Regions from separate parts of the Arthrobacter sp. V1I7 genome, predicted to be linked through region 2. Evidence: riboswitches for the same ligand, from Rfam matches in the RefSeq annotation. Region 2 holds a riboswitch; each other region holds the start of a gene.
The links. Region 2 has a riboswitch for thiamine pyrophosphate ahead of QFZ69_RS07630 (bifunctional hydroxymethylpyrimidine kinase/phosphomethylpyrimidine kinase). Riboswitches for the same ligand answer to the same signal wherever they lie in the genome.
Positions count from the first base shown of each region.

Region 1: another riboswitch for thiamine pyrophosphate. It lies ahead of QFZ69_RS00415 (ECF transporter S component); the one in region 2 lies ahead of QFZ69_RS07630 (bifunctional hydroxymethylpyrimidine kinase/phosphomethylpyrimidine kinase).
Region 3: another riboswitch for thiamine pyrophosphate. It lies ahead of thiO (glycine oxidase ThiO); the one in region 2 lies ahead of QFZ69_RS07630 (bifunctional hydroxymethylpyrimidine kinase/phosphomethylpyrimidine kinase).

Region 1 covers NZ_JAUSYS010000001.1:95,905-105,695, forward strand. The annotation lists gene QFZ69_RS00390 (Na+/H+ antiporter subunit D) at 1-1,576, shown strand, start outside; gene QFZ69_RS00395 (Na+/H+ antiporter subunit E) at 1,573-2,118, shown strand; gene QFZ69_RS00400 (monovalent cation/H+ antiporter complex subunit F) at 2,115-2,393, shown strand; gene mnhG (monovalent cation/H(+) antiporter subunit G) at 2,383-2,799, shown strand; gene QFZ69_RS00410 (DUF4235 domain-containing protein) at 2,883-3,146, opposite strand; TPP riboswitch at 3,344-3,482, shown strand; gene QFZ69_RS00415 (ECF transporter S component) at 3,550-4,182, shown strand; gene QFZ69_RS00420 (ABC transporter ATP-binding protein) at 4,229-5,854, shown strand; gene QFZ69_RS00425 (energy-coupling factor transporter transmembrane protein EcfT) at 5,851-6,654, shown strand; gene QFZ69_RS00430 (UDP-N-acetylglucosamine 1-carboxyvinyltransferase) at 6,785-8,308, shown strand; gene QFZ69_RS00435 (glutamate--cysteine ligase) at 8,418-9,599, shown strand; gene QFZ69_RS00440 (O-succinylhomoserine sulfhydrylase) at 9,724-9,791, opposite strand, start outside.
Region 2 covers NZ_JAUSYS010000001.1:1,629,004-1,638,794, forward strand. The annotation lists gene QFZ69_RS07625 (Rne/Rng family ribonuclease) at 47-3,340, shown strand; TPP riboswitch at 3,457-3,554, shown strand; gene QFZ69_RS07630 (bifunctional hydroxymethylpyrimidine kinase/phosphomethylpyrimidine kinase) at 3,537-5,210, shown strand; gene rplU (50S ribosomal protein L21) at 5,555-5,863, shown strand; gene rpmA (50S ribosomal protein L27) at 5,927-6,190, shown strand; gene obgE (GTPase ObgE) at 6,307-7,896, shown strand; gene proB (glutamate 5-kinase) at 7,886-9,172, shown strand; gene QFZ69_RS07655 (glutamate-5-semialdehyde dehydrogenase) at 9,199-9,791, shown strand, end outside.
Region 3 covers NZ_JAUSYS010000001.1:1,040,223-1,050,013, forward strand. The annotation lists gene QFZ69_RS04980 (DEAD/DEAH box helicase) at 1-1,112, opposite strand, end outside; gene QFZ69_RS04985 (RNB domain-containing ribonuclease) at 1,432-2,916, opposite strand; gene QFZ69_RS04990 (ferritin-like fold-containing protein) at 2,958-3,629, shown strand; gene thiE (thiamine phosphate synthase) at 3,650-4,345, opposite strand; TPP riboswitch at 4,377-4,495, shown strand; gene thiO (glycine oxidase ThiO) at 4,501-5,886, shown strand; gene thiS (sulfur carrier protein ThiS) at 5,883-6,119, shown strand; gene QFZ69_RS05010 (thiazole synthase) at 6,125-6,943, shown strand; gene QFZ69_RS05015 (4a-hydroxytetrahydrobiopterin dehydratase) at 6,993-7,667, shown strand; gene QFZ69_RS05020 (hypothetical protein) at 7,791-8,093, opposite strand; partial or broken gene QFZ69_RS05025 (DUF3107 domain-containing protein) at 8,180-8,405, opposite strand; gene QFZ69_RS05030 (TetR/AcrR family transcriptional regulator) at 8,458-9,126, opposite strand; gene moeB (molybdopterin-synthase adenylyltransferase MoeB) at 9,233-9,791, shown strand, end outside.

The sequences.
Region 1 (9,791 bases), 1.5 Mb from region 2:
CCGGGCCCAGCGGGCGGTCAGCATCGCGCTGCTCTCCCTGACGCTGCTGCTGGAATGCCTGCTGCTCGCCTCCGTCTGGCACGGCGGCACCGCCGCGGTCAATATCGGTGGCTGGCTGCCGCCCTGGGGCATCGTGATGGTGGTGGACCAGTTCTCCTCGCTGATGCTCGTGGTCTCCTCCACGGTGAGCCTCGCGGTGCTGGTCTACGCCACCGGGCAGGGTATGGCCGACGGAGACCAGGACGCGCCCGTCTCGATCTTCCACCCGACCTACCTGATCCTGGTGGCCGGGGTATCCAACGCCTTTCTCTCCGGGGACCTGTTCAACCTCTACGTGGGCTTCGAGATCCTGCTGACCGCCAGCTACGTGCTCATGACCCTGGGCGGAACCGGGCCGCGGATCCGGGCCGGGGTGACCTACGTCGTGGTCTCGGTGGTGTCCTCCGTGCTCTTCCTGATCGCGATAGCGATGGTCTATGGCGCCACCGGCACCATCAACATGGCAGACCTCGCCATCAAGCTCGCGGACCTGGACCCGGGCACCCGGAACCTGCTGCACGTCATGCTGCTCGTGGCCTTCGGCATCAAGGCCGCCGTGTTCCCGCTGTCCTTCTGGCTTCCGGACTCCTACCCGACGGCGCCGGCACCCGTCACGGCGGTGTTCGCCGGGCTGCTGACCAAGGTAGGCGTCTACGCGATGGTCCGCACCGAGACTCTGCTCTTCCCCGGGGACACCCTCAACACGCCGCTGATGGTCGCGGCGTTACTGACCATGGTGGTGGGAATTCTGGGCGCCCTGGCCCAGAGCGACATCAAGCGGCTGCTGTCCTTCACCCTGGTCAGCCATATCGGCTACATGGTCTTCGGGCTCGCGATGTCCTCCGTGGCCGGCCTCGGCGCAGCCGTCTTCTACGTGGCCCACCACATCACCATCCAGACGAGCCTGTTCCTGGTCACCGGCCTGATCGAACGCAGGGGCGGAAGTTCTTCCATGGACCGCGTCGCGGGCCTGGCCAAGCTCTCCCCGCTCCTGGCCGTGCTGTTCTTCATTCCGGCCATGAACCTGGCGGGAATCCCGCCGTTCTCCGGCTTCCTCGGCAAGCTCGGGCTGCTGCAGGCCGGTGTCGAGCTGGGCACCCCGCTGGCCTACGCCCTGGTGATCGGGGGAGTGCTGACCAGTCTGCTGACCCTGCTGGCGATCGCGAGGGTCTGGAACCGGGCGTTCTGGCGGAAACCCGAGGACGCCGAACATCCCGACCCGGTGCTGCTGGCTTCCCCCGAGGATTCGGCCACCGGTGACCGGGGCGGCAAGACCAACGTCACCCTGTTGCCGCGGACCATGGTGGGCTCCACGCTGGGGCTGGTTGCCTTCGGCGTGGCGCTGACGGTGTTCGCCGGCCCGCTGTTCCGGGTTGCGGACCAGTCCGCCGGGGAGATGCTGGACCGTGCCGGCTACATCCACGCGGTCCTCGGCGGGGATGCGCCGGTTCCGGCCCTGGCCCAACCTGCGCAGCCGCAGCCTGCCCTGCCGCAGCCGGACCAGCCGCAGCCAGCCCTGCAGGGAGGGCAGAAATGAGCCGCAAACGGATCTCCCTGCGCCAGGAACTCCCGCTGTTGGTCTGGCTTGTGATTGTCTGGGGTGCCCTCTGGCAGGACTTCAGCCCGGGCAACCTGCTTTTCGGCGCCCTGATCGCAGTCGTGGTGGCCAGGTTGTTCTACCTGCCGCCGGTGGAGCTGGGCGGGCGATTCAACGTACTGCGTGCCGTCCCCTTTGCCCTGACCTTCCTGGTCAAGGTCGTGGCGGCGAGCTTCCAGGTGATGTATCTCGCTGTGGCCAAGGGGCCAAAGGTGATCAGCGCCGTCGTCGCTGTCCCGCTGCGAAGCCATTCGGACCTGCTGGTGACCGCGACCGGGCACGTGCTTTCGCTGATTCCGGGCTCGCTGGTAGTGGAGGTGGACAGATCAACGTCCACGCTCTACATCCACGGCATCAACGTCCGCAACCCCGAGGACGCCGCCAGGCTCCGCAAGGAGGTCCGGGACACCGAGGCCGGGCTGATCCGGATCATGGGCACCAGGGACGAACTGTCCGCACTCAAGCAGGAGGTGGGCGCATGATGCAGCTCGTCCTGACCGTGACCGCCGTCGTGCTGTCCCTGGCCGCCGCCGGTGCCATCATCCGGATTGCGAGGGGCCCGTCGCTGCTGGACCGGGTGCTGGCCGCCGACGTGCTGCTGGCCATCCTGGGCGCCGCACTGTGCATCGACATGGCGCTGAACCGGCACCTCAACAACCTCATGCTGCTCGTGGCGGTATCCATCATCGGGTTCATCGGTTCGGTCACCGTTGCCCGGTTCGTCGCCGACCGGCGGGAGCAAGCCCGTGAATCCTGAAACATTCTCCGGCGATACGGTGATCGACGCCGTCTCGGCGGTGTTCATGGTGGTGGGAGCCCTGATGTCCCTCGGCGCGGCAATCGGCCTGCTGCGGTTCCCCGATCTCATGAGCAGGATGCACGCGGCGACGAAGCCGCAAGTGCTGGGGCTGTTCCTGCTGCTCTGCGCCGTGGGACTCCAGCTGCGCACCTGGTGGGTCTGGCCCGTCCTGATCGTCGCCTGGATCTTCCAGCTGCTCACCGTTCCGGTGTCCGCCCATATGGTGGGCCGGGCCGGTTACCGCACCAGGCACCTCCACCGGGAGCTGCTGAGCGCAGATGAGCTTGAGGCCGTGGTGCAGCAGGCGGCGGGCGCGAGCGGATTCCCGGACGACAGCGACGGCCAGACGGGCCGCCGCCGGTAAGGGTGCCGGCAAGGGGTACCGGTAAGCGCCGCCGGTAAGGGGTGCCGGTACAGGTGCTGCCCGGGGTGGCCTGCCTTGTCTGCCTAGACGATGTCCTGCGACTTGGCGAAGCGGGTGATGGCGCGCTGGGTGCCGCGGTTGGCGAGGACCTGGATGATGGCGCTGACCGAGGCGGAGATCAGCGCGAATGTCAGGGCCGAGCGCAGCGTGGTGGGGATGTCATCATCGTGGCCCTTGGGCGGCTTGTTGCCGGTGGACTTTTCCCAGACGGTGTCGACGATCTTGGTGCCGACGAACCCGGCGAGCAGGCTGATGCCGGTGCCGAGCAGCTTGATGAAGATGTTCATTCTTCGGACTCCTTCGGGGAGGGAACGGGGCTTCCCCCAGCCTAGCGTCCCGGCCCTGACCGGAGGGACCCGACGGTTCGGACCCCGCCTGATGGCCCGGCGGGTGCGGCCGGGGCGTGATCCGGCGGGAATGTGACGGCCGCCAACGGAAACCCGGCCGGCCGGGTGTAAACTGGCAGCGCCCACAAGGGTGATCTTAAAAACGACAGGGGAGCGCCGCCGTCGGCAGCTGGAGGAATCCAGGGACCATCGGTGGGCGCTGAGAGTGCGGACAGCCGCAGACCCTCGAACCTGATCCGGTTAGTACCGGCGCAAGGGAGTCGAGTTCTCAGAGTGCCCGGCGGGGCGGCGGAAGCCGCGGCCGGCCGGTGCACTCTCCCCTCCTGTTCCTCAGGAGGACGATATGACTGACATTTCTGCCAAGCAGGGCCTGGCCCGGCGCAACTACAACTGGCGCGTGGTGGACATTGTGGTGGCTGCCCTGATCGCGGTTGCCGGCGGGGTTGTCTTCTGGGCCTGGTCCCAGGGCGCCAACCTTATTTCTGCTCCGGTCAACGCGCTGTACCCGCCGCTGACCGGGCTCTACGCCGGCGGCTGGATGATTCCCGCCGTGCTGGGCATGCTCATTATCCGCAAGCCGGGGGCGGCCCTCTTCTGCGAAACCGTGGCGGCCACCGGCGAGCTGATCATGGGGTCCCAGTACGGAACGACGGTGCTGATCTCCGGCCTCCTGCAGGGACTCGGCGCGGAGCTCGTGTTCGCCGCCGTGGTCTACAAGAAGTTCAACCTGCCGGTGTCGCTGCTGGCCGGTGCCGGCGCAGGCCTCTTCTGCGGCCTCAACGACTCGTTCCTGCCCTGGGGCTGGAACATCGCCTACGCCGGCGGCGACAAGCTCGCCTACATCATCTTCACCGCCGTCTCCGGTGCGGTGATCGCCGGTGGACTGTCCTGGCTCGCCACCCGGGGCCTGGCAAAGACCGGGGTGCTGAGCTCCTTCCCCTCGCGCAAGGCCGCCACGGAGCCCGTGTTCTCCTGAAGACTGCACTGCTCCGGGCGGAGTCAGCAATGACGGGCCGCGGCTCATGAGCACCGCCGACCGAGTCCGCCCGGCCGGGGTCACGGCCCGCGGCTGGGGCTGGCGGCACGCGGGCCGGTCCCGGCCCGCGGTCAACGGGCTGGATCTGGACATCAGCCCCGGGGAACGGGTGCTGCTGCTGGGGCCATCGGGCTCGGGCAAATCAACGCTGCTCCACGCCCTCGCAGGGGTCCTCGGCGACAACGCCGCCGACGCCCTCGGCGACAACTCAGGCGCGGTGACCGCTGAAGACTCTGACGAAACCGGCACGCTGCACATCGACGGTGCCGCCCCGCGGGCGCAGCGGGGCCGGGCCGGGCTCGTACAACAGGACCCGGAAACCCAGGTGGTGCTCTCCCGCCTCGGTGACGACGTCGCGTTCGGAGCGGAGAACCTGTCGGTTCCGGCGGCCGAGATCTGGACCCGGGTCGGGGAAGCGCTCGACGACGTCGGGCTGGGCCGGCTGCCGCTGGACCATCCGACCTCGGCCCTGTCCGGCGGACAGAAGCAGCGGCTGGCCCTCGCCGGAATCCTGGCGATGCGTCCGGGGCTGATCCTGCTTGACGAACCCACCGCCAACCTCGACCCGGCCGGCGTCCTGGAAGTACGGGACGCCGTGGGCCGGTGCCTGGACAAAACCGGGGCCACCCTCGTGGTCGTGGAGCACCGGGTCTCCGTGTGGAAAGACCTCGTGGACCGGATCGTGGTCCTCCAGCCCGGCACCGCGACGGAACCGGCCGTGCTGATCGACGGTCCGCCGGACCGGGTCCTGGCACAGGCGCGGGACATGCTCACCGCCGCGGGCGTCTGGGTCCCCGGCTACGTGCCGCGGACCCGGGGCCGTACGGGGCCGGCAACTCCCGTGGGCTCTGCGGGAACCGGCAGGCCCGGAGGGCACGACGCCGGGACGCTGCTGATGACTGCCGAGAACCTGGCCGTCTCCCGCGACCGCGGCCGCCGTTCCGGTGTGCGCGGGGGCTTCCGCACGATCCCTCCGGTAGCGGTGCAGTCCGGCATCACCGCCCGGGTCCGGGCCGGCGAAGCCCTGACCATCACGGGCCCCAACGGCTCCGGAAAGTCGACCTTCGCCCTGACCCTGGCCGGCCTGCTGGCGCCGGTCTCCGGGGCCGTCTCCGCAACGCTGGAGCTGAGCGCCGGCGCGGGGATCGATCCGTACAAGTGGAAGGCGCAGCAGCTGATTGCCCGGATCGGAACGGTCTTCCAGGAACCGGAGCACCAGTTCGTCACCGGCCGGGTGCTCGACGAGTTGATGTTCGGCCCCCGGCACCTCGGCCGTGGAGAAGAACGGGTGGACGAGTTGCTGGAGCGGCTGCGGCTGACCGAGCTGGTGGACGCCAACCCTTACACGCTCTCCGGCGGCGAAAAGCGCCGGCTCTCGGTGGCCACCGTGCTCGCGGCCCATCCGCAGGTGCTCGTGCTGGACGAGCCCACCTTCGGCCAGGATGCCAACACCTGGTCCGAGCTGGCATCCTTCCTCTCCGAGCTCCTCGACGCCGGCACCGCCGTCGTGTCCGTCACCCACGACGCGGAATTCACCGCCGTGCTCGGCGGCACCGAACTCAGCCTCAACACCCCGGGCCGGCGGGACCCGGACCCGGTGAAGGCGCCATGAGGGATGTCCTGAACCTGCGCGGCAACCAGGCGCTGCTGACCCGGGCGAACCCGCTGGCCAAGTTCGCCGCCGTCGTGCTGATTACGCTGGTGTTGGCGTTGTCCATCGACTGGGTTTCCGCCTCGGTGGCGCTGGTCTTTGAAGTGGCTCTGTTTCCGCTCGCCGGACTGAGCCTTGCGTTGCTGTGGCAACGCGGCTGGCCGCTGATCCTGGCGGCGGGACTGGGCGGCTGGAGCACCGCCATCCTGGCGCCGGACAGCGGCAGGATACTGCTCGACGCCGGCATCTGGTCCATCAGCGAAGGCTCCCTCGAACTCGGGCTGGGTTTCCTGCTCCGCGGGCTGGCCATCGCGCTGCCGGCGGTTCTGCTGATGAGCTGCACGGACCCTACGGACCTGGCCGACGCGCTGGCCCAGAACGCGAAACTGCCGCACCGCTTTGTCCTGGGCACGCTGGCCGCGTTGCGGCTCGTGGGGATCATGGCCGAGGAATGGCAAACCATCGGCATGGCGCGGCGCGCGCGTGGCGTGGGCTCGCGGGGCACTCCCTACCAGCGCCTCCGCTCCACGCTCGGGCAGAGCTTCGGGCTCCTCGTGCAGGCCATCCGGCGCGCTTCCCGGCTGGCTGTCACCATGGAAGCGCGCGGCTTCGGCGGCGCCGAACGGACCTGGGCCCGGCCCTCGACCTTCAGCGGCCTGGATCTCTGGGTGCTGCTGGGCGGCGCCGGGATCGCCGCGGCCGCCGTGGCCGCGGCGCTCGCGGCCGGGACCTGGAACCTCGTCTTCCTCAGCCCGCAGTAGCACCCAGCCAGCGGCACTCCGCATCACGGAAATCCACCCGACTTATCGCACAAGATGGGTATTCCTCAAAGACACTTGGAATTCTGGGGTAGTTTCCCGGTCCCATAGCTCATTGGTGATATATTTAGGTATGACACAAGAGACTGCCGAACACGTAGGCGCCCTGCTCCGCGATGCCCGCGGCCAGAAGGGCTGGACCCAGGGACAGCTCGCCGCCGAACTGGGCACCAGCCAGAGCGCCATTGCCCGGATGGAACAAGGGAAGCAGAACCTGAGCCTGAAAATGATCCAGCGGCTGGAATCCATCTTCGGCCGGAGCATCGTCAAGGTCGGCCGGCCGCAGATGACCCACCTGCGGGTCGAGGGCGGCCACACGCTGTCCGGGTCGGTGGCTGTCAACAGCAGCAAGAACGCCGGCGTCGCGCTGCTGTGCGCCAGCCTGATCAACCGCGGCACCACGACGCTGCGCCGGCTGGCGCGGATCGAGGAAGTCAACCGGATCGTGGAAGTGCTGACCAGCATCGGCGTCGAATGCAGCTGGCTCAACGCGAACGATCTGCAGATCCGCCGCCCCGCCGTGCTGGACCTTGATTCCATGGACGTAGAGGCGGCCCGCCGGACCCGCAGCGTCATCATGCTGCTCGGCCCGTTGCTGGACGAATCCGGCGAATACCGCCTGCCGTACGCCGGCGGCTGCGACCTCGGCACCCGCACGGTTCAGCCCCACATGCAGGCGCTGCGCCAGTTCGGCCTCAGCGTCGAGGCGAAGTCGGGGTTCTACACCGTGCAGGCGCCGCCGTCGGACGGGGACAACCGCTCCTTCGTACTGAGCGAACGCGGTGACACCGTCACCGAGAACGCGATCATGGCCGCGGCCCACCGCCCCGGCACCACCATCATCCGCAATGCCAGCCCCAACTACATGGTGCAGGATCTGTGCTTCTACCTGCAGATGCTCGGCGTCGAGATCCAGGGCGTGGGTACGACCACCCTCAAAATCACCGGCCGGGCCTCGGTCGACGCCGACATCGAGTACTTCCCATCGGAGGATCCGATCGAGGCGATGAGCCTGATTACCGCCGGCATCGTGACCAACTCGGAAGTCACCATCCGCCGTGTCCCGATCGAGTTCATGGAGATCGAACTCGCGACGCTCGAACAAATGGGCCAGGGCCTCGAGGTGTCGGGCGAATATCTGGCCCGCAACAGCCGTACCCGGCTGGTGGATGTCACTACCAAGCCCTCGGAATTGCGGGCGCCGGAGGACAAGATCCACCCGATGCCGTTCCCCGGCCTGAATATCGACAACCTGCCCTTCTTCGCGGTCATTGCTGCCAACGCCCACGGCCAGACCATGATCCACGACTGGGTGTATGAGAACCGTGCGATCTACCTGACCGAACTGAACAAACTCGGCGCCCAGGTGCAGCTTCTGGATCCGCACCGGATCTACGTTAACGGCCCGACCAGGTGGCGGGCAGCAGAAGTGGGCTGCCCGCCGGCGCTCCGCCCCGCGGCCTGCCTTCTGCTGGCGATGCTCGCCGCCCGAGGGGTTTCCGAGCTGCGCAACATCTACGTGATTGAGCGCGGCTACGAGGATCTGGCCGAGCGGCTCAACACCATCGGAGCGAAGATCGAGTACTTCCAGGACTGAACTGATCCCGGTATGAGGGTTTCCCGGACCGTCGCGGAGGGATTCCGGGGGCGGCGAGACACCGCAGCGGGGTAGCGCGTTTCCGGAAGTCCTGACGCACAATAGATTCATGCGCACCTTCGGTGTCGAGGAAGAACTCTTGATAGTGGACCCGGAAACGGGGCTGCCGCTGGCCTTGGCCGATGTCATGCTGCCGGTCCTGCTCCCGCCGGCGCCGGAGGCCGGGCGGGTGGTCGCAGCGCAGCAGCCGGTCCACGAGGACGCCGGCTTCAGCTTTGAACTCAAGCTGGAGCAAATTGAAACCCAGACGCGGCCGTGTCTGGACTACAACGAGCTGCTCCGGCAGCTCCGGCAGGGCCGGGCCCTCACGGACCAGGCCGCCAGGGCCCACGGCGGCCGTGTCGCGGCCCTGGCGACATCGCCCCGCGGCTCCGCAACGCACACCACTCCCTCGCCGCGTTATGTCACCATGCAGGAACGCTTCGGGCTCACCGTCCGGAACCAGCTCACCTGCGGCTTCCACGTTCACACCTTCGTGGAGTCCCCCGAGGAGGGTGTGGCGGTGATGGACCGGATCCGCGACAAGCTGGCCGTGCTGGTAGCCCTCAGCGCAAACTCCCCGTACTGGAACGGTGCGGAGACCGGGTTTGAAAGCTACCGTACGCAGGCCTGGAACCGCTGGCCGGGCTCGGGTCCCACGATGATCTTCGGCAGCCTGCCCGTCTACCGGCGGGTCGTGACCCGGCTGGTGGAAAGCGGCGTGCTGCTGGACGAAGGGATGATCTATTTCGACGCGCGGCTGTGCCGGCATCACCCCACGGTGGAGGTCCGGGTCGCCGACGTCTGCCTCCGAGCCGAGGACGCGGCTCTGATTGCCGTGCTGGTGCGCGCCCTCGTGGAGTCGGCCGGCCGGGAGTGGGCCGACGGCGTGGAGCCCGCCCCGGTACCCACGTTATTGCTGCGGATGGCCGCCTGGCAGGCCAGCAACTGCGGGCTTCGCGGGGAGCTGCTGGACTTCGGGACGTTCCTGCCGGCCCCGGCTGCCCAGGTGGTCCAGGCGCTCGTGGACTATCTGGCGCCGGTGCTGGCCGAGCAGGGTGAGCTGGAGCTGGTCCGCGAGGGCATCGCGCGGATCCTCGCCGAGGGGACCGGTTCCCAGCTGCAGCGCCAGCCGTTCAAGCACGGCGGACTAGTGGCCGTCGTCGACCGCGCGGTCGAGGTGACTACTCAAGGGACGGAACCCTCGCAACGCGCGGACCAGACATCGCGGGGACCGGCCCGCCGGGCCTGAGCGGGAGACCCTGAGCGGGAGGTCCTGAGCGGGAGACCTTGAGCGGGAGGTCCTGAGCGGGACAACAGGTCCAGGCAGTGCGGAAATACTGCCGCGGACTGTCATCCCGCGGAGGGAAGAAGCCCTACACCTGCTTGAGCGCCTGGCCGAGGTCGCGGATCAGGTCGTCGATGTCTTCCAGGCCCACGGAGA
Region 2 (9,791 bases):
CGGGCGCCGGATGTGGGGGCGCCCAAGGGCAGGAGTGTCACCACATATGGATAAGAACCAGGTTATAGCCGGGAATGAAGAACCGATCGTTGCGGAAGAAGCAGCAACGACGGACGAAGCAGCAGAAGAGGCAGCTGCGGCGGCAGCACCGCCGAAGCGGCCGGTTCGGACCCGCCGGAAGGCCCTCCCGAAAGCTGACGCCACGGAGCCCGCCGCGGACGCTGCCGTCCTGACCGAGGCAACGGAGACCCCGGGAAGCGAGACCCCGGCCGCCGAACCCAAAGCCAAGGCCCCCGCCCGCCGGACCCGCGCCCGCAAAGTCGCCGAGGCGCCCGAGCCCCTGCCGGCCTTCGCCGACGAGAACGAAACAGCCGCAGCCGCCGCCGAAGCCCCCGCCGAAGTCCCTGCCGCCGTAGCCCCCGCCGAGAAGCCTGTCCGGCGCCGGGCCAGCCGGGCCAAGGCCGCCGCGCCGGTGACCGAAGCAGAGCCGGCACCGGAGGCCCCCACCGCCGAGGCGGCCCCTGCCACGCCCGCCACCGAGGCGGCCCCTGCCACGGAAACCACCGAAGCAACCCCTGCCACGGAAACGGCCGCCGCAGTAGCCCCGGCGTCCGCCGAAACTGCCGCATCCGCAGAAACCGCCGCCCCGGCCGCCGAAGCAGCCCCTGCTACGGGAGCCCCTGCCGCGGAAACGTCCGAGCAGCCTGCCGCCGCACGCTCCGCGGCCTCCTCGCTCTTCCTTGAGCCCGGAGCGGTCACCTCGATGATCTTCCAGGCTCCCGACCTGAGCACCGTCGCCCGCCCGGCGCCGGTTGCCGCCGCGGCCACGCCCGAAGAGGCGGAAGAGGAAGGCGACGAGGACGGCAGCCGTCGCCGCCGCCGCAGCCGCGGCCGCCGTGGACGCAGCCGCACCGGCGAAGAAGAGAGCGAATCGGAGGACGCCGGCGAGGATGCCGAGGAAGGCACCGAGGGGACCCTCGAGGACGGTGTGACCTCGCGCCGCCGCCGTCGCCGCCGTCGTGGCGACCAGGACCTGGAACTCACCGGCGGGGGAGACGACGATCCGCCCAACACGGTGACCCGGGTCCGTGCGCCGCGTGCGATCACTGAAGCGCCGGTCAACAACCGCGTCACCTCCCTGAAGGGCTCCACCCGACTCGAGGCCAAGAAGCAGCGCCGGCGCGAATCCCGCGACACCGGCCGCCGCCGCACCGTCATCACCGAGGCCGAGTTCCTGGCCCGCCGTGAATCCGTGGACCGCCAGATGATCGTGCGCCAGCGCGACGACAGAATCCAGATCGGCGTCCTCGAAGACGGTGTCCTGGCCGAGCACTTCGTGTCCAAGACGCAGCAGGACTCCCTGATCGGCAATGTCTACCTGGGCAAGGTCCAGAACGTGCTGCCGTCCATGGAAGCCGCCTTCGTGGATATCGGACGTGGCCGCAACGCCGTGCTCTACGCCGGTGAAGTCAACTGGGAAGCCGTCAACCTTGAGGGCAAGCAGCGCCGGATCGAGAACGCGCTGAAGTCCGGCGACTCCGTGCTGGTCCAGGTCACCAAGGACCCTGTCGGCCACAAGGGCGCCCGCCTCACCAGCCAGATCTCGCTGCCCGGCCGGTACCTGGTGTACGTGCCCGGCGGTTCCATGACCGGCATCTCCCGCAAGCTGCCCGACGTCGAACGCAACCGCCTCAAGCGGATCCTCAAGGACCGCCTGCCGGAAAACGCCGGCGTGATTGTCCGCACCGCGGCCGAGGGCGCCTCCGAGGAAGAGCTGACCCACGACATCAACCGGCTCCGCGCGCAATGGGAAGGCATCGAAGGCCAGTCGACGTCGACCAAGATCCTCGCCCCCGAGCTGCTCTACGGCGAACCTGACCTGACCATCAAGGTGGTCCGTGACGTCTTCAACGAGGACTTCTCCAAGCTGATCGTCTCCGGCGAGGAAGCCTGGGACACCATCGAGGCCTACGTCACCTATGTGGCGCCGGACCTCGTGGGCCGGCTCGAGAAGTGGACCAAGGACACGGACATCTTCGCGGCCTGGCGGATCGACGAGCAGATCCACAAGGCACTGGACCGCAAGGTTTTCCTGCCGTCCGGCGGATCCCTGGTGATCGACCGCACCGAAGCCATGACCGTGGTGGACGTCAACACCGGGAAGTTCACCGGCAGCGGCGGCAACCTCGAGGAAACCGTCACCAAGAACAACCTGGAAGCGGCCGAGGAAGTCGTCCGGCAGCTCCGGCTCCGCGACATCGGCGGCATCATCGTGATCGACTTCATCGACATGGTGCTGGAATCGAACCGCGACCTCGTACTGCGCCGCATGGTGGAGTGCCTCGGCCGAGACCGTACCAAGCACCAGGTGGCCGAAGTGACCTCGCTCGGGCTCGTGCAGATGACTCGCAAGCGGATGGGCACCGGGCTGCTGGAAGTCTTTGGCGAGCAGTGCGAAACCTGCGCCGGCCGCGGCATCGTCACGCACGACGAGCCCGTCGAGCACCGCCGCGCCAACGTCGTAGCCGCAGAGCACCACGTCCCGCGGATCGAGAACCAGCCCGCTGCCCGCACCGAGCGCAAGGGCCGCCGCCGTGGCAGGGGCGGGCAGGGCGGGCCGGAGTCCGCTCCGTCGGCACCCGCAGCCATCCACCCGGAGCCCACGGAGGCCGAGCGCCACGCCAAGGCAGAGGCGACCCGGGCTGCCCTCGCGAACATCGCGGCCGCCGCGCACGCCGCCCACCTGCACGAGGGGGAAGCGGCAGCCCGGCACGACGCCGACACCCGCCAGGCCGAGACCCGACAGGCCGCAGCCGAGACCGCCCGGCAGTTCGTTGCAACAGAGGAAGCAGCCGGACGTCCCGCTGCCGTGCTGACCTTCGGCGGCGAGCAGGTGGTGCTGCCGTACGTGGAGCACGCCGAGGAGGGGACGGCACCCGCCCTGACCCTTGACCTGCTGACGGAGGCCTTCGCCCATCTGGGCGACACCGAGGAAAGCAAGCCCGCCGCCGAGCAGGTTTCCGCGGCCAAGGCCACGGCACCGGCCCAGGCACCGGCAGCGGCACAGGCGCCTGCACCGGCACTGGCGAGGGCCGACGTCGGGACCGGTACCTCCAGGGGCCGCCGCGTGCGCCGCAACCGGAGCGCCAGCCGCGCCCAGGGCGCAGCCAACGAGACGTCCATTGAACACCGTGAGGCAGCCGAGCAACGGAACGCAACGGCCGCGGCCGGAGCCGTGCACGAGGCCAAGGCACCTTCCCCGGACAAGGCAGCGGCAAAGCCGGCCGCGGCGAACGAACCGATCATCCTCGGCGTCGGCGTCCCGGCGTCGGAGCTGTAGCCCGGAAGCCCAACGAGGCAATCCAGCATGGCCGCGGGTGCGGTCCGGACCCGGCGTAGCAATTCGCCGGGGTTTGGGCCGCACCCGTGGTTCGTTAAGCGCTGCGGCTAGGCTGGAGAACTGACACGGGGTGCCGCGCAACGAGCCGGCTGAGATCCAGACCCGTTGAACCTGTCCGGTTAGCACCGGCGAAGGGATGTCCATCGTGGCTTCAGTCGTTCTTCCGTCCGCATTTCTGCCCCCCGCGCCGACTACCGCTCCGGCCCGGATCCCGCGGGTGCTGGCCATCGCCGGTTCGGACCCCTCCGGCGGCGCGGGCATCCAGGCCGACCTGAAAAGCATTGCCGCGCACGGCGGCTACGGCATGGCCGCCATCACCGCCCTCACGGCCCAGAACACCCGCGGCGTCCGGGCCGTCCACGTTCCGCCGGCCGCCTTCCTGACCGCCCAGCTGGACGCCGTGAGCGCGGACATCGGCATCGACGCCGTCAAGATCGGCATGCTGGGCGACGCCGCCGTCATCGACGCCGTCCGGCGCTGGCTGGAACACGCCCGGCCCGGCGTCGTCGTCCTGGACCCGGTGATGGTGGCCACCAGCGGGGACCGGCTGCTGCCGGAAGCAGCCGAGACGGCCCTGCACGCGCTGCTGCCCCTCGCGGACCTCGTCACGCCCAATCTCGCCGAACTCGCCCTGCTGCTCCGGGAACCCGTCGCGGCCGACTGGGCCGAGGCCCTGGCCCAGGGCAAGCGGCTCGCCGCCCTGAGCGGCACCACGGTCCTGGTGAAGGGCGGCCATCTGGAAGGAAATGCCGACGGCGGCGCCGGAGCCGAACCCGGCACCGCCGGGGGCGAATTCGGCCACGACGGCGGGTGCCCGGATGCGCTCGTCAACACCGGGGGACTGCTGGACCAGGAGACGGTAGTGGTGACGGGCCGACGCGTGCCCACCAGCAACAGCCACGGCACCGGTTGCTCGCTGTCCTCGGCACTGGCGACGGTGCAGGCCCGGGTGGGGGACTGGGAAGCGGCGCTGCGCGAGGTCAAGCCCTGGCTCGAAGGTGCGCTGCGCAGCTCGGAGCACCTCGACGTCGGCACCGGCAACGGTCCGGTGCACCATTTCCACCACGTCCAGCACCTGACCTCGGACCACGGCACCACGGATCACGGCACCGCGGACCACGGCCTGGCTCAGGGTCCCGGGGACCGCCGGGTCCCGGCCGAGGGGGAGTTTGTCGCTGCCCTCGGGGCCGGCGCGGCCCCGGACCTCGACGAGATCTACGGCCTGGAGTTCATCCGGAGGCTGGCGGACGGCACGCTCCCCGAGCGGGAGTTCGCCTACTATCTGGCCCAGGACGCCCTCTACCTCAATGGCTACTCGCGGGTGCTGGCCCGGGCGGCCGCACTCGCACCCGCCGAAGCCGAACAGCTCTTCTGGGCCCGATCCGCCCAGCAGTGCCTGGAAGTCGAATCCGAGCTGCACCGGAGCTGGCTCAGCACCCGCACCGTGGAGGGAACGCTTGGGCCGGTGACGAAGTCCTATGTGGACCACCTGCTGGCGGCCTCGGTCTCCGGCAGCTACGGGGTGCTGGTCGCGGCCGCCCTGCCGTGCTTCTGGCTCTATGCCGTGGTCGGCGCGGAACTCCACGCGCAGTTCCTGGCCGCCGGTGCCGCCGAAGCGCACCCCTACGCCGACTGGCTGCGGACGTACGCCGACGAGGACTTCGCCGCGGCGACGCGGCAGGCCATCGCCATCACGGACGACGCGGCGCGCCGCGCCTCAGCCGGCGAACGGGACGCCATGGCCCTGGCTTTCAGGCAGTCGGCCCGTTACGAAGTCGCCTTCTTCGACGCGCCGAGACTGCACGCCTGACCGGCGGGGACCCGGCCAGCCTGTACGATGGTGGGGCACGGTTCCGGAAGTCGTTGCAGGAATGCTCTGCCTTAATGGAGTTAAGTCCGTCACGCATGGCCCGCCGGAGCCAGCCTCATTTGCGGCCGAAGGCAAAATTAGCGTAGTCTAGATCTTCGGTGCTTACGCCAACACTTGGGTTATGACCTTGAGGACAATCCGTTTTCGGATTTGACCACGGGATAGCTCATGGGTTCCCCCGGGGAGCCCACCGGCGTTGAGGCACAGCGTGAGCCAGCCAAACAACTTGGACCAGGTTCCGCACGCAAATCTAGTAATAAACGTCGAGAGAAGTGAGTTCCCCAGTGGTGTACGCGATTGTCCGCGCAGGCGGCCGCCAAGAGAAGGTTTCCGTTGGAGACTTCGTTACCCTGAACCGCGTCCCCGGTGGAGCCGGCAGCACCTTTGAGTTGCCCGCACTGCTCCTGGTGGACGGTGACAAGATCACGTCTGCTGCTGCGGACCTGGCCAAGGTAACGGTTACGGCTGAGATCCTCGAAGACCTTCGTGGTCCGAAGATCGTCATCCAGAAGTTCAAGAACAAGACCGGTTACAAGAAGCGCCAGGGTCACCGTCAGGAATTGACCAAGGTCAAGATCACCGGTATCAAGTAACTCTTCGTTACTGTTCAGGTTTCCAGCAGGTTCCCCAGAATTTTTTGAAGGCAGGCATTTCAAATGGCACATAAAAAAGGCGCGAGTTCCACTCGCAACGGTCGTGACTCCAACGCCCAGTACCTCGGCGTGAAGCGCTTCGGCGGCCAGGTCGTTTCCGCAGGCGAAATCATCGTCCGCCAGCGCGGCACCCACTTCCACCCGGGCGCCGGCGTCGGCCGCGGCGGGGACGACACATTGTTCGCCCTGACCCCCGGTGCAGTCGAGTTCGGCACCCGCCGTGGTCGTCGCGTTGTGAACATCGTGGCTGCAGCAGCCGCAGAGTAACAACAAGTTCTAAATCGGTGGGGCGGGCCATTTGGTCCGCTCCACCGGTGTTTTAACCGCATTACAATCATCTTGGGCCCCTTTACGGTCCAGGGAAAAGCATTGAGGAGATCCACGTGGCGAGCTTTGTAGACCGGGTAGTACTGCACGTATCCGGCGGTACCGGCGGCCACGGCTGTGTCTCCGTCCACCGCGAGAAGTTCAAGCCCCTCGGCGGTCCCGACGGCGGCAACGGCGGCAACGGCGGCGACGTCATCCTCCGCGTTGACCCGCAGACCACCACCCTGCTCGACTACCACCACGCCCCGCACCGGCACGCCACCAACGGCGGACCCGGCATGGGCGACTGGCGCGGCGGCAAGAACGGCGAAACCCTCATCCTCCCGGTGCCCGAGGGCACCGTGGTGAAGTCCAAGGACGGCCGGGTCCTCGCCGACCTCGTGGGCGAAGGCGCCGAGTACATCGCGGCCGCCGGCGGCATCGGAGGCCTCGGCAACGCCTCGCTCTCCTCGCAGAAGCGCCGCGCCCCCGGCTTCGCGCTGCTGGGCATCGAAGGCGAATCCAGCGACATCGTGCTGGAACTGAAGTCGATCGCGGATATCGCCCTGGTCGGCTTCCCCTCCGCCGGCAAGTCCAGCCTGATCGCCGCGATGTCCGCCGCCCGGCCGAAAATCGCCGACTACCCCTTCACCACCCTGATCCCTAACCTCGGCGTCGTCCAGGCCGGCGACGTCCGCTTCACCATCGCGGACGTCCCGGGCCTGATTGAAGGCGCCAGTGAAGGCAAGGGCCTCGGCCACTACTTCCTGCGCCATGTCGAGCGCTGCGCCGCCCTCGTGCATGTACTGGACTGCGGAACGCTCGAATCGGACCGCGACCCGCTCTCCGACCTGGCGGTCATCGAAGCCGAACTCGAGAAGTACGCCGTGGACATGAGCTTCGCCGGATCCGACGGCGAAGTCGTGCCGCTGAACCACCGTCCCCGCTTGATCGCCCTGAACAAGGTGGACCTTCCCGACGGCAAGGACATGGCCGAATTCGTCCGCCCGGAACTCGAGTCCCGCGGCTACAAGGTCTTCGAGATCTCCGCCACGAGCCATGAGGGCCTCCGCCAGCTCGGCTTCGCCATGGCTGAAATCGTTCAGGCCGCCCGCGACGAGCTCGCCGCTGCGCCGCCCAAGGTGCACGCCCCGGTCCTCAGGCCCCGCGCCGTCAACGAATCCGGTTTCAAGATCCGCCGCGAAGAGAAGAACCTGGAACCGCTGTTCCGCGTGCTCGGCGACAAGCCCGTCCGCTGGGTCAAGCAGACCGACTTCACCAACGAGGAAGCCATCGGCTACCTCGCGGACCGCCTCGCCAAGCTCGGCGTCGAAAACGAACTGTTCAAGCAGGGCGCCAAGCCCGGCGACACGGTTGTCATCGGCGAGGACGACGGCGTCGTCTTCGACTGGGAGCCGACCATGATGGCCGGCGCCGAACTGCTGGCCGCGCCGCGTGGCACCGACGTGCGTTTCGCCGACATCGGCGACCGCCCCACCCGTGGGCAGAAGCGCGACGAGCAGGTGGAACGCCGCGAGGCCAAGGCCGCCGCCCGCGCCGAGCTCGAAGCCGAACGCAAGGCCGGCATCTGGACCGAATCCGTCAGCGGACGCCGGGCCGTCAAGCCGGTCAAGGAGAGTGGACTGGGCGCAGCGGATGACGAGTAAAACCGTCATCGTGCCTGGTACGGCCGGCAGCGCCGAACCTCCGGTTCCGGCCGGATCAGCGCCGGACCGTGCCGTCCCCGGCCGTACCGTCCCGGACAGTACCGTCCCGGACCGTTCCGCACCGGACAGTTCCGTCCCGCACTCATCCGCCCGGAACGCTGCCGTCCCGGACCGTTCCGCGCTGTCCGGTGCCCGCCGGATCGTGGTCAAGGTCGGTTCTTCCTCCCTGACCAGCATCAAGGGCGGCATCTCGGAGGAGGCCCTGACGGGTCTCGCCGATGCCCTGGCGCACAAGCGCAACGACGGCGCCGAGATCATCCTGGTGTCCTCCGGCGCCATCGCCGCCGGACTGGCCCCGCTCGGACTCGAGAAGCGTCCCCGCGACCTCGCCACCCAGCAGGCAGCCGCGAGTGTGGGCCAGGGCCTGCTGATGGCCCGCTACACCCACGCCTTCGGCGCCCACGGCGTCACCGTCAGCCAGGTGCTGCTGACCGCCGACGACTTCATGCGCCGCAGCCAGCACACCAACGCCTTCCGGGCCCTGGACCGGCTGCTGAACCTCGGCGTCGTCCCGGTGGTCAACGAAAACGACACCGTCGCCACGCACGAGATCCGCTTTGGCGACAATGACCGGCTGGCGGCCCTCGTGGCGCACCTGGTCCGCGCCGACGCGCTGGTGCTGCTCTCCGACGTCGACTCCCTTTACGACGGGCCGCCCTCGCACGGCGCCAAGCGCATCCCGCACGTCACGGGCCCGCACGACCTCGACGGCGTCTCCATCGGCAGCACCGGCAAGGCCGGCGTCGGGACCGGGGGAATGGTCACCAAGGTGGAGGCGGCGATGATCGCCGCCGGCTCCGGAATCCACGCCCTCGTCACCTCCACCGGGAACGCCGCCGCCGCATTGGCCGGACAGGACGTTGGGACCTGGTTCTCGGTCAACGGCTCCCGCAAGCCCATCCGGCTGCTGTGGCTGGCGCACCTGGCAGCGGTGGAAGGCACGCTCGTGCTCGACGACGGCGCCGTTCAGGCCGTGCGCGACCGGCGCACCTCGCTGCTGCCGGCCGGCATTACCGCCGTCCGCGGCAACTTTGAAGCCGGTGATCCGGTGGAGATGGTCTCGCCGGACGGCACGGTGATTGCCCGCGGGCTGGTCAACTACGCCTCCGACGAGCTGCCCCGGATGCTGGGCCGGTCTACCAAGGAACTCGGCAAGGCCCTGGGCCGCGGATATGACCGTGTCGTGGTTCATGTTGACGACCTGGTGCTGGTCTAAGCCCGCCGCTCGCCTAAACTGGAGGCATGACTGAGGCCCTGACCCCCCGCTCCGCCGTGCTCGCCGACAAGCTGATGGCCGAAGGTCTGATCCCTGCGGACGGACCGTCGGAAGGCGCGCGCGAAATCCCGGTGTCCCCGGAGGCTGCGGAAGCAAGCGGAGCAGTCGACGTGGAGGCCGCCGTCCACGCCATTGCCGACCGCTCCCGCCACGCCGCCCGCCGGATGGCGCGTGCCAACCGCGCCTGGAAGGATCGCGGCCTGCGGGCAATCGCCTCCGCGCTGCTGGAGGGCAGCCGCCAGATCCTCGCCGCCAACGCCAAGGACGTTTCCGCGGGACGGGCCAACGGCACGTCCGCGGCCCTGCTGGACCGGCTCACGCTCACGGACGCACGGATCAAAGCCCTGGCCGGCGCCCTGGAAAACCTCGCCACGCTTCCCGACCCGGTGGGGAACGTGATGCGCGGCCAGACACTCCCCAACGGGCTTCGGCTGCGCCAGATCAACGTGCCGATGGGCGTCGTCGCCGCTATCTATGAGGCGCGGCCCAATGTCACCGTGGACATCGCCGGGCTGGGCCTCAAGAGCGGCAACGCCGTCATCCTGCGCGGCGGGACCGC
Region 3 (9,791 bases), 590 kb from region 2:
ATCTTTTCGTCCTCGACGCACTGGTAGTTGATCACGTGCGTGACGTCGTCGACGTCGATGCCGCGGGCGGCGACGTCGGTGGCCACGAGGACATCCACCTTGTTGTTGCGGAAGGCGCGCAGCGCCTGCTCGCGGGCGCCCTGGCCAAGGTCACCGTGGATGGCGGCGGCTGCGAAGCCACGGTCCACCAGCTCCTCGGCAACTTTCGCCGCGGTGCGCTTGGTCTTGGTGAAGATAATGGTGCGGCCGCGGCCCCGGGCCTGCAGGATGCGGGCGACGACCTCGATCTTGTCCATGCTGTGGGCACGGTAGATCAGCTGGCGGATGTCGCGCTTGGTCAGGCCTTCGTCGTCCGGGTCGGCGGCGCGGATGTGCGTCGGCTTCGTCATGTAGCGGCGGGCCATGGCGACGACCGGGCCGGGCATGGTGGCCGAGAACAGCAACGTCTGGCGGACCGCAGGGGTGCCGGCGATGAGCGTCTCGACGTCGGGCAGGAAGCCGAGGTCCAGCATTTCGTCGGCCTCATCAAGGATGACCATCTTGACGTTCTTGAGCACGAGGTGCTTCTGCTTGTAGAGGTCGATCAGGCGGCCGGGGGTGCCGACGACGACCTCGACCCCCTTCTGGAGCGCCTCGACCTGCGGCTCGTAGGCGCGGCCGCCGTAGATCGTGGTGATCCGGGCATTGCGCCTGCGGGCGGCGTTCTGCAGGTCGTTGGCGACCTGGACAGCCAGTTCACGTGTCGGCACGATCACAAGGGCCTGCGGTGCACCGGGGGCGGGCAGCTTGTCGAACCCTTCGTCGTCGGGTCCGATCACGCGCTGCAGGGCCGGAATGCCGAAGCCGAGGGTCTTGCCGGTGCCGGTCTTGGCCTGGCCGATGATGTCGTGGCCGCTCAGGGCCACGGGCAGCGTCATCGCCTGGATCGGGAAGGGGTGGGTGATGCCGGCGTCGGCGAGGGACGCTACGATGTCGGCGCGGACGTTGTAATCGGCGAAGGTCTTCTCGGCGATCTCGTGCGGCATTTCGTCCGAGATGATGGTTTCTTCAGGCTCGAGCGTTTCCGTTCCGGATTCGTCGATCAGAAGCTGGTGCGTGTGCAATTCACTCACTAGGGGAGTTTCCTTATTCATTTTGGGCTGCGCTGCTTGCTCAACGGGGCCGGCCGGAGGCCGTTCCGGAGCACGCTCAGGCGCGCAGGCAATTCCAGTGGAAGCCGATCGCGGGCTATCTAAATGCTGGCACTGGGGACCAGCGGGTCTGTCTCAAGATCGCGTAGGGGCGGGCTTGTTGAATTCGAAAATCAAGGAAATCAACGACCGGGCATCCATATCTACCTTCCCAGTCTAGCCGTACGCGGCCCGGAACCTCGACTGGGCGCACCATGCCCGGCCCGCGCGGCCGGAACGCCGGGCGGATAAACCGGCAGCGTCAGCCCACGAGTTCCAGCCGGATCTCCCCGCTGGCGATGTCCGCCGACAGCACCCGGACCCTGACCTGTGTGCCCGACTCCAGCTCGCCGGGGCACCTGGCGGTCACGGCCGGTTCCGCGATCTGGACCATGCCGGACGGCCCGTTGCCGTTCCCGTTCTTCCCGTTGCCGTTCTTCCCGTTCCCGTTCTTGGCGGGTTTGGAACCGGAGATAACGACGGCGTCGAATTCCTCACCGATGTGGTTGCTCAGCAGCGCCGCCTCCACGATATCCAGGGAGAGCCGCTCCAGCCTGGCCGCGAGCTGGTCCGAGGTCCCCATGATCGAGGGCAGCGAGGGCAGGGCCGCGCGCGCCCAGTCCGGAACGTCCGTGCCATTGCTGAGCGCCTCGCAGATGACGAGCACGAAGCGGTCAATCAGCCGGCGCAGCGGCGCGGTGGCGTGGGCATACGCCGCGCCGATGGCGGACTGGGCAGCGGCCTCCGGAACGCTCCCGTCGAAGGGTGTGTAGCCGGCGCCGCGGAACAGCATGCCGGCCGAGTGCACGATCGCCAGCTGCTGCGGGTCTGTCGGGTCCAGGGTGCGCAGGTATTCGCCGTAGCTCATCTCCCCGTCCCAGGGCTTGCCCAGGGCGCGGGTCTGACGGTGGAAGTGGGCCAGCGAGTTCTCGTCCGGGGCGGGCATGGTGCGGAGGATGCCGACCTTGCCTTCGAGCATGATCCCTGCGGCCGCCATCCCGGTCATGAGCGAAATCTGGGCGTTCCAGTCCTCCACCGGCAGCGGCGGGGCCGCGACGATCCGGTAGCCGCCGTCGGGCAGCTGTTCGATCTCCTGTTCCGGCATATTCAGGCTGGCGCCGCCGCGGAGCCGCTCCAGCTCCACCCGCTTGATCCCGACTTCCTTGAGCAACTGCAGCACGGGCGCCGCGGAGCCGGCGTCGAGCTCCGCCTGGACACCCTGGTAGCTGAGTTTGGCCCGGCTGCGGACGCGGGCCCGGCGCACCAGCACCGAGGAGACCTCGGCGTCGGCATCGAGCTCGAATTCCCAGACGAAAGCGGCGCACAGCTGCCCGGCGAGCAGGCTGCCGGCTTCCTCGCTGATGACCTCCGGATGCAGCGGGATCCGGCCGTCCGGGGTGTAGAAGGTCTGGCCGCGGCGGCGGGTCTCAGCGTCGAGCACCCCGCCGGGGGAGACGAAGGAGGGAACGTCCGCGATGGCGTAGTGCACTTTGTAGCCCGTGCCGGCGCGGGCAATGTGGAGGGCCTGGTCCAGGTCCGTGGAGGACTCCGGATCGATGGTCACGAAGTCGATGTGGGTGAAGTCGAGCTCCGGCAGCTCATGCCCGGCCACGGCCTCCTTGGCTTCCCGCAGGACGTCTTCCGGGAACGGTCCGGGCAGTTCCAGCGTGGTGCGCAGCGCGGTCAGCGCCAGGGCAAGCTGGTTCTCCTGCCGGTGGATGCTGGGGGTCAGGCGATGATGGGACACGAAAATCAGGTTAGCCCGAAATGCGCTATTAGTCTTGGATCATGAGCACATCCCCGGCTGATCCTGCCCGCTACAACAGCTTCCTGAGGGATCTGCTCGGCGTGATGGCCTACGGGGAGCTGTCGGCCTTCGAACGCTTGTCCTCCGATGCCCGCTATTCGCCCACCCTGCACGACCGCGCCGTGCTGGGCAGGATCGCCGTGCTCGAATTCCAGCACTATGAGCTGGTCAGCGCCCGGCTTGATGAAATGGGCCTGGACCCGGAGGTGGCCATGCTCCCCTTCCAGCCTTCCGTGGACCACTTCCACGAGCGCACCCGCCCGGCGGACTGGTTTGAATCGCTCATGAAGGCGTACGTGATCGACACCGTCTCCGCGGATTTCTACCGCGCCGTGGCCCGTCATGTGGACGCCTCGACCCGCCGGCTGGTGGAACGGATCCAGGCCGATGAAGAGGCCACGGCGGTGCTGCGGGACCGGCTCAAGACGGCCCTTGCCGAGGACCCGCGGCTGGCTTCCCGGCTGGCGCTGTGGGCGAGGCGGCTGCTGGGGGAGGTCCTGACCCAGGCCCGGCGGGTCGGCTTCGAGCACGCGTTCCTGGGCGGCCTGATCGGCGAGGACGAGGAGGGGTCCCGGGAATTGGTCCGGGACCTGGCGGCCCAACTCGTGGCCAATCACTCGCGCCGGATGACGCAGCTGGGGCTGGCCGGCTGAGCAGACAGCCCGGACCGGACTCAGTTCTCCGCGGCGTCGAGCGCGGCGAGCAGGGCCCGGGCGGCTGCGGCCGGATCGTCAGCCTCGGTGATCGCCCGGACCACGACGATCCTATGTGCACCCGCTTCCACCACCTGCTCCACGTTCCCCAGGTCAATGCCGCCGATCGCGAACCACGGCACTACCCCCGCGACCTTTCCCTCGTCCGCGGCTTCGGCCCGGCGGATCGCCGCAGCGGCATACCGCACCAGCTCCAGTCCGACGGCGGCGCGGCCCGGCTTGGTGGGAGTGGCCCAGACGGGGCCCACGCAGAAGTAGTCCAGCCCGCTGCGGCCCGGCGAGGCCATGATCGCGGCGTCCACCTGGTCCGTGTCATGCGTGGACAGCCCGATCACGGCCTCCTTGCCGAGGAAGCTCCTGGCGGCCGCGAGCGTGATGTCCTTCTGGCCCACGTGGAACACGGGCGCGCCGGACAGTGCGGCCAGATCCGCGCGGTCGTTGACCGCCCAGAGACGTCCGTGCCGGCGGGCGGACTGCTGCAGGACCTCGAGCAGCTCGAGTTCCTCGGCCGCCTCAAGGGACTTGTCGCGCAGCTGGATGATATCGACGCCGCCGGCAAAGGCGGCATCCACGAAGGACTCAAAGTCGCCGCGGCCCCTGCGGGCATCGGTGCACAGGTACAGGCGGGCGGTGGTGTGGACGTCATCGCGGCTCATGCCCCAAGCCTAGTTCCTCTAAACTGGGCCCATACCGCGGGAGCCCGCTGCAGGACCATGCGCCAACTGGTGTGCGGCACTGCAGGGCTGAGAGGGCATCAGAGCCGACCGCTTGACCTGATCCGGTTAGTACCGGCGTAGGGAAGGAATCCGCCATGGGCACTCCAGCCGGCTTGAGAGATGCGCGCGCCGCGGCGCCGCATGACGCGGCCGCCGGGCAATGTTACGACGTGGCCGTGATCGGCGGCGGCGTCGTCGGGCACGGTATCGCGTGGGAGATGCGTCGCTCGGGCCGGACCGTGGCCCTGATCGACGACGCCCCCGGCACCGGCGCCAGCTGGGCTGCGGCCGGCATGCTTGCCCCGGTGAGTGAACTCCACTACCAGGAGGAGGACCTGCTGGAGCTGATGCTCGAGTCCTCCCGGCTGTGGCCCGACTTCGCGGCGCAGCTCCGGCCCGTCGCCGCGGAACCCTCCGACGGCGGCGGCAACAGGGCAGCCGCCGGAACCGGAGCAGCCAGTGGGACGGGTTACCTCACGACGCCGACCCTCGCCGTCGGCGCCGATGCCGCCGACCGCCGGGTGCTCGCGGACCTCCGGACCGTGCAGGAGGCCTGCGGACTCTCGGTGGAGCCCCTCACCGTGCGCGAGGCCCGCGGACGCGAACCCCTGCTGAGCCCGGGCATTTCCTGCGCCTTCGACATTCCGGCCGACCACCAGGTGGACCCCCGGGCCCTGCTCGCCAGGATCGCGGCGCTGCTGGGGGCGGACAGCGGGAGCCATGCCGTGCAGCGCCGCGCCGCGGGGCTGCTCTGGCAGGACGGACGCGTCGCCGGCGTCAGCCTGGCGGGCGGAGGGGAGGTCCGCGCCGGGGAGACCATCGTGGCCAACGGCCTGGGTGCTGCCGGGCTTGGCGGGCTCCCGCAGGGACTGCGCCTGCCGCTGCGGCCGGTCCACGGCGACATTCTCCGGCTCCGGGTGCCGGCCCGGCTCCGGCCGCTGCTGGGCTCCACCGTGCGGGGCCTGGTCCGCGGCGTGCCGGTGTACATCGTCCCGCGCCAGGACGGCACCGTGGTGATCGGGGCCACCCAGCGCGAAGATGCCCTCGCGGAGCCGGCCGCGTCCGGTGCGGGCGCGGTCTCCGCCGGGGGCGTGTATCAGCTGCTGCGGGACGCCCAGCAGCTGCTGCCCGCCGTCGCCGAATTGGAACTGCTGGAAGCCACCGCCCGGGCCCGGCCTGCGACACCGGACAACGCCCCGCTGCTGGGCCGCGTTGCAGACCTGGCCGCCGGCCGCCCGGCGGACGTCGCGGGAGTTCTTGTCGCTACCGGCTTCTTCCGGCACGGCATCCTGCTGACGCCCGTGGCCGCGCGGATCTGCCGGCAGCTGCTGGACGGCACGGCGGACCCTCGCTGGACCCGCTTCCGGCCGGACAGATTCTCCGCCGGCGCTTCCAATCCGGGCCCCCGGACCCCGATCCCCCGGACCCCGAAACCCCCGTACCCCAGCCCCCACCTCGAGCGCAGCAAGGAAACACCATGAAGATCAGACTCAACGGCCTGGACCACACAGTCCCCGACGGCGCCTCCGTCAGCACCCTGGTCAGCCAGATCACCGGGCGGATGCTGGCCCCGAACGGGCAGGCAGCGGACGGCCGGAAACTCGGCGTCGCCGTTGCCCGCAACGCCGGGGTGGTGCCCCGCAGCCAGTGGCACGGCACGGCGCTCGCCGCCGGGGACGACGTCGAACTGGTTACGGCAGTACAGGGAGGTTGAGCAGCATGGCAGCAACTACACGCACCGCAACTCCGGGGGCATCGCAGGGCACCGGGGATGCGTTCACCGTCGACGGCGTACAGCTGGGTTCCCGGCTGATCATGGGAACCGGCGGGGCGCCGAGCCTCGACGGCCTCGGGGCGGCCCTCGTGGCGTCCGGCACGGAGCTGACCACCGTGGCCATGCGCCGCTACTCGCCTGCCGAGGCCGGTTCCTTGTTCCAGTTACTGGTGGACCACAACATCCGGGTGCTGCCGAACACCGCGGGCTGCTTCACCGCCCGGGACGCCGTGCTGACCGCCGAACTGGCCCGCGAGGCCCTTGAGACGGACTGGGTGAAGCTCGAAGTCATCGCCGACGAGCACACCCTGCTGCCGGATGCCGTGGAACTCGTGGACGCCACCGAGCAGCTCGTGGGACGCGGCTTCAAGGTGTTCGCGTACAGCAACGATGACCCGGTGCTGGCCCTGCGCCTGGAGAATCTTGGCGCCACGGCCGTGATGCCGCTGGGCTCACCCATCGGCACCGGGCTGGGGATCCTCAACCCGCACAACATCGAGCTCATCGTCTCGCGGGCTTCCGTGCCGGTGGTCCTGGACGCCGGCATCGGCACCGCCTCTGACGCGGCGCTGGCCATGGAGCTCGGCTGCGATGCCGTGCTGCTCGCCACCGCGGTGACCCGGGCACAGAATCCGGCGCAGATGGGAGAGGCCTTCAAGCATGCTGTCATCGCCGGTAGGCTGGCGAAAAAGGCCGGCAGGATCCCGCGCCGCGAGCACGCGCTCGCATCCTCGGCCATGGAAGGCCGGGCCGAATTCCTGTAGGTCCCGCACAGGGGCCGGGCCGTCAGGTCCGGCCAGCAAAGGAGTCGTCATGGGAGCCACGGACAAAGTCCTCAACCAGAGCCAGGTCGACGCCGCCCTTGCCGGCCTTCCCGACTTCCGGTACCGCCTGGGCGGACTGGTCACGGTCTACAAGGCGCCGACGTCGGCCGCGGCGCTCGAGCTGATTGCCGGCCTGGGGCGCCAGGCCGAAGAGCAGAACCACCACCCGGACCTGGACTGGCGCTACAACCGGGTCTTTCTTCGGTACAGCTCCCACGACGCCGGCGGCCAGGTCACCCGCAAGGACGTCGAGGCCGCGGCGGCGGCCAGCGCGGCGGCCGCCGCGCTGGGTGCCGCCGCGGAGCCGGGGCTGTACCGCACCGTGGAGGTGGCCATTGATTCCGAGGACCCGGCGGCTATTTCCGAGCTCTGGCGGCTGGCCCTGGGGTACCGCAGGGGAAGCACCGGGGACCTCCGTGACCCGTACGGACGCGGCCCGACCCTCTGGTTCCAGGAGACATCCACGCCCAACCCCAACCGCCTCCATCTCGATATCTATCGCAGCAAGGCCGAATCGGGGCCGGTGCTGGACAAAACGGCGGCCGCCGGGGCGTTAATGAACCGTGACCACGCACCCGCTTGGGTGGTGGTCACGGATGCGCAGGGAAACAGGCTGTGCCTCTGCACCGAAGCAGGCCCCCGACCGGAGCTGCCGGAAGCCTGAACGAGGACTGAACGGCCCGCCTGGATGGCCCGCCTAGATGGGGCTAGCCCGAACGGCCCGCCGATTTGGCCTGCCGGGCCGGCCGGCTGGGTCCGCCCGCCGGGAGGGCCGGCGCGGAGCGCCTTAGAGGCGCAGGATGGCGGTGAGGCGGGCCGTGTCGTGCTGTGTGCGGCGACGGCCCAGGTACAGCGCCACGGCGACGGCGGCCGCCGTGCCGATCACCATGGGCAGGACCCACGGTATCCAGGTCAGGCCGGGCTGGTAGCCCAGTCCCGCCGCCGTGAAAATGATCCAGCTCAGCATCCCCACGGCGACCGCAACACCCGCCGGCACGCTGATGCCGTACTTGGCGTGCCGCTTGTCGTTGGCCCAGACCACGAAGCCGGCGGCCACGGTCACCATCGCAACCACAATCAAGGACAGAATTTTCGAACTCCTACTTCTCGTGGGGCGGCAGTTCCGGGAACGGCGGCCGCAGGGGCGGCTGTTGTTGGAGCGGCGTTGCCGGGTGGCTAGAGGGCGCCGAAACCGACGCGGCGTACCTCTTCGGCGCCGATCTCGACGTAGCCGAGGACGTTGGCGGGGATGATGATCTGGCGGCCCCTTCTCATCGGTGAGGCGGAGCTCGGTGCCCTTCGAGATGGAATCCGCGACGACGGTGGCCAGGGCGTCCGCATCCTGCGTCGACTCCAGGACAATTTCGCGGCCGATGTTCTGAATGCCGATCTTTACTTCCACAGCAAGGCCTCCCAGCCAATCAAAGTTCTAAAACGTGTTCTCTATTTGTAGTCTAGGACTCCTTGGGAAATCGGGAGATTCCGCGCCAAGCTAAACGATAGATCAGGTCGCTGGCGACATCGAGGTCCAGATTCCCGTCAGTTTCCAGCCAGTACCGGGCACTGACCTGCGCCATCCCGGCGAGTCCGCGGCCCAGCAGCTGGGCTTCGAGCTCCGGCAGCTTCGTGTCCTCGGCGATGACACGCGCGACGGCGTCGGCGAAAGTCTTGTTGAACGACTCCAGCCGGGCGCTCACGTCCGGATCGTTGATCAGGTCGGATTCAAAGACGAGACGATGGGCCTGGTCATCGTTGGCAATGAACCGGAAATAGGCGCGCATGACGGCCTGGACCCGCTCGTCGTTGTCGGTGGTGGAGTTCAACGCACCCAGCAGCAGCTCGATGAGCTTGCTCAGGTGGCTGTCCAGCAGCGCCAGGTACAACTCACGCTTGGACGGAAAGTGCTGGTAAAGCACCGGTTTGCTCACCCGCGCGGTTTCTGCGATTTCGTCCATGGCGGCACCGTGGTAGCCGTTGGCAACAAAGACCTCCTGGGCGGCGGCCAGCAACTGCGCCCGGCGTTCGTCGCGGGGGAGACGCGCCGACCGCGGTCCGCCGCTCCGGGGCTGCCCGGACGCCGCCCTGCCGGCGGGGCCATGCTCAACCGGTGCCTGATGAACCACTGTCGGCCTTCTTTCCTTCGCTTTTAGGTCTACTTTACGCGCGGGTAATATGACCTGACGGCATCTTCGGGCATAGATTGAACTATGGCCTCCAAGATCACCGCAAATGCCGCACCCGCAAGCCCGGAACTGCTGCTGGATCCGGCTGCTTGATCCAGTGCCTGGCCCGCTCGTGGAGCCGGCCGAAGGCCTGAGTCCGGACGAAGTGGAACGCTACTCCCGGCACCTGATCATTCCCGAGATCGGGTCGCTCGGCCAGCGCCGGCTGAAGAACGCCAAAGTACTGGTGATCGGCGCCGGCGGCCTCGGCTCGCCGGCGCTGTTGTACCTCGCCGCCGCCGGAGTGGGCACCCTGGGCATCGTCGACGACGACGACGTGGACCTGAGCAACCTCCAGCGGCAGGTGATCCACGGCGTCGCGGACGTCGGCCGGCCCAAGATCGAGTCCGCGCGCGACGCCATCGCGGCGCTGAACCCGCTCGTCGACGTCCGGCTGCACAACGTCCGGCTTGACGCTTCCAACGCCCTGGAGCTGTTCGCCGGCTACGACCTGATCCTCGATGGCGCCGACAACTTCGCCACCCGTTACCTGGTCAACGACGCGGCGGCCATCCTCGGCAAGCCCTACGTCTGGGGCTCGATCTTCCGCTTCGACGGGCAGGTCA